2 regions of the Lysinibacillus sp. NPDC093197 genome follow, and region 2 is predicted to be linked to the other one. Evidence: riboswitches for the same ligand, from Rfam matches in the RefSeq annotation. Region 2 holds a riboswitch; the other holds the start of a gene.
What was found. A riboswitch is a leader RNA that binds a small molecule or an ion and turns the genes downstream of it on or off. The one in region 2 is predicted to bind S-adenosylmethionine.
Positions count from the first base shown of each region.

Region 1: linked by a shared signal. The riboswitch ahead of ACIP9G_RS11685 (O-acetylhomoserine aminocarboxypropyltransferase/cysteine synthase family protein) and the one ahead of ACIP9G_RS12760 (methionine ABC transporter ATP-binding protein) in region 2 are both predicted to bind S-adenosylmethionine.

Region 1 is NZ_JBIVOH010000003.1:370,148-373,550, forward strand. It holds gene ACIP9G_RS11680 (hypothetical protein) at 1-224, opposite strand, end outside; gene ACIP9G_RS11685 (O-acetylhomoserine aminocarboxypropyltransferase/cysteine synthase family protein) at 633-1,934, opposite strand; SAM riboswitch class I at 2,048-2,161, opposite strand; gene ACIP9G_RS11690 (glycerol-3-phosphate acyltransferase) at 2,319-2,960, shown strand; gene scpC (succinyl-CoA:acetate CoA-transferase ScpC) at 3,176-3,403, opposite strand, start outside.
Region 2 is NZ_JBIVOH010000004.1:77,303-80,705, forward strand. It holds gene ACIP9G_RS12750 (MetQ/NlpA family ABC transporter substrate-binding protein) at 1-306, opposite strand, end outside; gene ACIP9G_RS12755 (methionine ABC transporter permease) at 369-1,037, opposite strand; gene ACIP9G_RS12760 (methionine ABC transporter ATP-binding protein) at 1,027-2,055, opposite strand; SAM riboswitch class I at 2,140-2,244, opposite strand; gene ACIP9G_RS12765 (thioredoxin family protein) at 2,300-2,611, opposite strand; gene ACIP9G_RS12770 (toprim domain-containing protein) at 2,625-2,966, opposite strand; gene gcvH (glycine cleavage system protein GcvH) at 3,226-3,403, opposite strand, start outside.

The DNA of each region.
Region 1 (3,403 bases), on a different contig from region 2:
GTACCGTTAGCTTCATACTCTTCAAAAACTTCTTTGACTATGTAGCCTTCTTCTTTAGCATATACGATTTCTTCAAAAGCACTATGTCCAAAAGTTTGTTGCCATTTTGTTTCAACTGTCGAAAGTAAGTTTTGAATGGATAGGTTATTCACAAAATGTTGACTTTCATTTAATTCATAAATTATATAAGCTGTTACATTTTGTGCACGATAAACATTTCCCATTTAAAACACTCCTTTTCGATCAGTTTTTTAATGCGAGCGTAGCTACTGGCTATGTAGCTACACTCTTTTCATATATTTATTCAAAAGTGGGGGAGCACTTATGAAAACAAATTAATTGTTACCGCCTAAACTGTAGCGGCATTTAGAATTACGTAACATCGACAATCTTTAAAATTGTTCTAGGTTGGTAGCCATTCGAACATTTAACTTAATCCCTAGTATATAGCATGGTTTTAATCAAGTCAACAATACTTATAAAAATACTAGGTATTATTTATAGGAAATTTCAGTTAACTTACCGAATGAGGTAATGATTGATGTAGCAACGTTATACGCATTACCAAATGAGGTACTTCGAATGAGAAAATACGTTAACGCTACGACATGAACCTAATTTATCAATTTATATTAAGCTTCTACTTTTTGTTCAGTAGGTGTTACTTGTGCAATTGCTTGTTCTAAGTCTGCAATAATATCCTCAACTGCCTCTAAACCGATTGATAAGCGAATGAGCGACTCGGATACGCCAGTTTGGATTAGTTCCTCAGCAGATAATTGTTGATGGGTTGTAGATGCTGGGTGAATAATTAACGATTTTGCATCTCCAACGTTTGCTACATGCGAGAATAGTTTCACGCTATCTATTAGCTGACGCCCTGCTTCTCGTCCACCTTTAATGCCAAATGTAAGCACTGAACCGAAGCCATTTTTCAAGTATTTCTTCGCTAAGTCATGGGAAGCAAACTCCTCTAATCCATTATAGTTTACATATTCCACGGATGGGTGGTTACGTAAATATTCTGCAACTGCTAACGCATTCTCATTATGTTTAGGAATACGCAAATGAAGCGTTTCTAAACCTTGTAGTAAGTTAAAGGCAGCATCAGCACTTAATGTTGGACCAAAATCGCGTAGTAATTGCACACGCAGTTTTGTGGCAAATGCAGCCGCTGCAGTATCAATACCATATCGCAATCCATGATACGATGTGTCTGGCTCTGTAAATCTAGGGAATCTACCTTGTGTCCAATCAAATTTCCCAGCATCTACAACAACGCCACCTAAAGTTGTACCATGACCGCCGATCCATTTTGTTGCTGAGTGAACAACTATATCTGCACCAAAGTCGATTGGCGTTGCGCCATATGGTGAAGCAAATGTGCTATCAATAATTAATGGCAAGCCATTTTCATGTGCAATCGTTGCTACTGCTTCTACATCTAAAACCTTTAAACTTGGATTGCCGTAAATTTCAGCAAACACTGCTTTTGTGTTTTCATTAATCGCAGATCGGAAGTTCTCAGGGTTTGTTTCATCTACAAAAATTGTTTTAATACCGTAGTTTGGTAGTGTATTTGCTAATAAGTTATATGTTCCTCCGTATAAAGAGCTTGCTGCTACGATTTCATCCCCTGCACTTGCTAGATTTAAAATTGAAAATGCGATAGCTGCTGCACCTGATGAAAGTGCTACTGCTGCTGTACCGCCTTCCAGTAAAGCGACGCGTTTTTCAAAAACATCTACAGTTGGATTTGTAATACGTGTGTAAATATTGCCCGCTTCTTCTAATGCAAAAAGACGTTGCGCATGAGCAGTGTCTTTAAATACGAAAGCTGTTGAACGGTACACTGGTACAGTTCGAGAACCTGTCACTGGGTCAGGCTCTTGACCACCGTGTAATAGTAATGTTTCTGGTTTGAAATTCGACATATTTTCTTCCTCCTTAATGGTTTTACGATGGTACCGGAGATGAGGAGGATTTATGTGTAGAAAACAAAAACCCTCTTCAGTTAAGAAGAGGGTTGCGGTTGCAAGTTTTCCTCCCCTTATCTGCCAGATCCAAGTAAGAATCTGTAGGAATTAGCACCTTAGCAAGTTTGTCACTCACTGGTTGCCGGGCATCATAGGGCCTATCCCTCCGCCGCTCTTGATAAGAGTATGTGATTCAATTTCCATCGTTGTTACACAGTATAAACATAGACTTTTTTTCTGTCAACAGTAAAATTTATTTTTTTCTGAAACTTCTGTCTGCTAATTTACGTAATAAGAGCACATACACTATATTAAAAAATAAAAATGAAAGGAGCATTTTTTATGGAAAAAGCCATTATTTTTTTTATTATTATTATCATCGGTTATTTAATCGGCTGTATCCACGGATCTAAAGTAGCACAATTTCTATCGGGTGTAGATTTAAAAAAGACTGGTCATGGCAATGCTGGTGCCTCGAACGCAACGCTTTCTCTTGGTTGGAAATACGGCCTATTAGTGGCGCTAATTGATATTGGTAAAGGCGTCGGTGCTATTCTCTGTGCCATCTACTACTTTTCTTCTAATGCATCACAATTCACTGAAATACAAACGTGGCTCTTAATCTATACAATGGCTGCTAGTGTTATTTTAGGGCATAATTTCCCATTCCATATGGGCTTTAAAGGTGGCAAAGGTACTGCCTCCATTATTGGGATTTTACTGGCTGTCGATTGGAAAATTGCTTTATGTGCACTTATATTATTTGTGATTTTATCTTTCGCTACAAACTATTTAATCGTCGGTGTGTTAGAATTTTATATTGTATTTTGTACGGCAACTTATTTATGGATACCTGGAATTGGCCCAACTATTATTTCCATTCTACTTTTATGCATAGCGTTCATTTTGCATATTGAAAATATTAAAAGGCTATTCCAAGGAACAGAACCGAAAGTAACATCTGCCTTTAAAAAGTCAGTATAAACCAAGAGGATGAGACATATCTTTGAGGACTCTAGTTGGTGGTAACGAGAGGTGTGACTACTCGGCTACAGTACAAACTTAAGACGCAACTGACAGCGTGGCAGCGACGATTACGGCTGATTGTGTACCCGTGGAATGCATCCGCAGAAGCAGACATCAACGCATAGCAAAAAGTGTTAGATTGATAGCAGTCAATCTAACACTTTTTAAATATATTATTTAGCAAATGATGGATCTAGCATTGTACCGTTCTTTGCTAAATTCACATGCCAAGAAAGTGCTTTTTCTAAATCATGCGGTGTATGGTGACCACCTGTTGCTTCATTTGCGTCATTAAAGTACGCCCATAATTGCTCTTTATAATCTGGATGCGCACAGTTTTCAATGATTAGACCGACACGCTCTTTAGGTGCTAAACCTCGTAAGTCTGCAACGCCCTGCTC
Region 2 (3,403 bases):
ATGTTGGAAATAGTTTGCTTCGATTTCACCAGACTCTAAATCTTGGTTAGGTAGTACATAATCTTGGTAAGGTTCGATTTCTAAATCAATACCTTCTTTAGCTAAAATCGGTTTTGCTTGTTCTAAAATAACTGCGTGTGGTGTGTTAGAAGCACCAATTTTTAATGTTACTTTTTCTTCAGTTTTTGCACTGTCGTCTGCTTTATCTCCAGATGTTGAACCTGCTTCGTCTTTGTTACCAGCACCACAAGCTGCTAAAGCTAGTACAAGTACTGATAAAAATAATCCTGCTAATAACTTCTTCATTTGTATACACTCCCTTTATTTGTTCAAACAATATGTTAGCGGTAAAAACCGGGTTAACCTTTTTAACGTTTGTCTGTTTTCGTTGTAATCATATCGCCAATCCATTGAATGATAAATACGACTACTAAGATCAAAATAGTTGCCATTAATGTCACATCTTGGCGATTACGTTGGAAGCCATCTAAAAAGGCTAAGTTTCCTAGGCCGCCAGCACCAATAATTCCAGCCATTGCCGTATACCCAACGAGTGCTACAGCCGTTACGGTAATTCCAGAAATAAGTGCCGGTAATGATTCTGGAATTAGTACTTTCCAAATAATTGTGGACGTTTTAGCACCCATCGAGCGTGCCGCTTCAATAACGCCTTTATCAATTTCTCGTAATGCAATTAATACCATTCGTGCATAGAATGGTGCAGCACCGATAATTAGTGCGGGTAGCGCTGCATTTGCTCCTCGAATTGTCCCAAGTAAAAACTTCGTAAATGGTATTAGTAAAATAATTAACACGATAAATGGTATCGAACGGAATATATTAACGACCGATCCTGTTAAAAAGTTAACGATTTTATTAGCCCATAATTGGTTTGGACTCGTTAAAAAGAGGATTATGCCAATGGCTAAACCAAGTATAAATGTTACGACTGTTGAAAGAGTGGTCATATAAAGTGTTTCATATGTGGCTGTCCACATTTTTTCCCAGTCGACATTCGGAAAGAGACTAGTTAGCATTTGCAATCACCTCCGTTTGTACTTCAACTGTATTTAAATAATTTAGTGCAGCTGCTACATTTGTATCCGTGCCATCAATTTGCACTATAAGAGTACCGTATGCGCCATTTTTAGTTTGTGAGATATTGCCATGGACAATACTAATCTCCACATCAAACTGTTTTACTAAATGCGATATAACAGGTTGCTCTGTTTTTTCACCAACAAAAACAAGCTTAACAAGGTGTCCCGTTGGATAATTTACTCTAAGCTGTGCAACTGTCTCCTGGGTTTCCTTCGTATCGGTAATTTGCGAAACGAATTTTTTAGTAATCGCCGCTTGTGGTGCTTGGAACACTTGTAATACTTCACCACGCTCCACAATTTCTCCAGCTTCCATTACCGCTACACGATGACAGATTTTGCGGATAACATGCATTTCATGGGTAATTAATACAATCGTTAAACCTAATCGTTCGTTAATGTCGACAAGCAAATCAAGAATTGCATCTGTTGTTTCTGGATCTAGTGCCGATGTAGCTTCATCACATAACAACACTTCAGGATTATTAGCAAGTGCTCGTGCGATACCAACGCGTTGCTTTTGACCGCCTGATAGCTGTGATGGATACGCCTTGTCACGTCCTTCTAAACCAACAAGTGCAATCAGTTCTTTCACACGTGCGTCTCGCTCACTCTTAGCTATACCTGCAATTTCAAGTGGAAAAGCGATATTTTCAGCAACAGTTCTTGACCAAAGTAAGTTAAAATGTTGGAAAATCATACTTACTTTTTGTCTAGCATCACGCAACTTTTGGCCCTTAATAGATGAAAATTCTTGATTGTTCACCTTCACCGTACCTGTTGTCGGCTTTTCTAAACCGTTTAATAAACGAATCATCGTACTTTTACCAGCGCCACTATAGCCGATAATGCCAAAAATCTCACCTTTGTTAATCGTAAGATTGACATCTTTAACAGCAGTTAATTCGCCATTTGCGGTTTTGTATTTCTTCGTAATATTTTGAAGCTGTATCATAGCGAATACTCCTTTTCTCATATAGAAAACCCCTTCACTCATAGACAAGTAGAAGGGGTCACGTATTTTATACGCTAAACCGTTCTCTCATCTTTCAAAGAAAAATCTTTGAGTGATTTGGCACCTTTTCACATATGTGATGGTTGCCGGGCTTCATAGGGCACTTCCCTCCGCCGCTCTTTATAAGAGTTCGATATATTTAATAGTTTTTAATATAGTTGTTACTTTACCATGCTAGCAAAGTTCAGTCAATTGGTTTTTTTAACAATTCGTATAAAAACGGTACGGATTGAAATGCATAAACCTTCTCTATAACTTTTCCTCCATCGCTAACGAGTAAACAAGGTACACTTTCAATTTGAAAATCATAAGCTATTTGCTCTAAAAAATTTATATTTGCCTTACCTAATTTCAACTGTGGCAGTAACTGTTCTATGATATCCATCATTTTAGATGCAACTGCACAAGTTCCGCACATCGGTGTATATAAATAAAAGGCAGTTTTTTCACCAGATTTTACAGCCGTTTCCCACTGCTCTTTTGACCATTCTTCCATTTTTCACGCAACCTTACAAAATATATTCATTATGGATGGAAAAATGCGCGCGCAATAAAATCATCGCAAGCACTTTCCTCGGTGTAGTTTCTACTTCTTTATAAGTAGGCATTGTTCGCAAATGCTCCGCCTCAGGAAAATGTCTGTCCATTAATGCTCGTAGTTTATCTCCTGATGCATCTGCATCAAAAAATGTATATAGCTCACAGCCCTCATATGGGTCGAGTAATTCTTCTAATTGATGCACACCAATTGTACCATTTGTACAAAGTATTGTAACATCTTCACTCAAAATAGGTTCTATTTGAAGCTTATCCGAACGGCCTTCCACGATTAAACATTTCCCTTCGAACATCACGCCACCCCCATTTAGACAGTTATCTACTACAACAATTCATCGCCATTACCAGATTCCACACGATGCATAAATCTACATGTTAACAATCATTTTCACATGTCGCTTTACAATTTGGACAACATTTTATGGTGAGTCACTGTACTATCGTTTACTTGCAGAGTCAAGCTTTGTACACATCAAATTACTTACTAATACCTCGTGCTATATAATAAAAAACGCCGGTGTGTATGCCGACGTTTTTCTATTATAGGCTTGTTTATTCTGCAATCATTTCTTCGTATTGTTCTGCAGTCATAAGACTTTCAATCTCTGAAGCATCTGCAGGCTCTACAACGATCATCCATGCTTTTTCATATGGTGATTCGTTTACGAATTCAGGGCTATCTTCTAAATCTGCATTTACTTCAACTACAGTACCTGAAATTGGTGCGTAT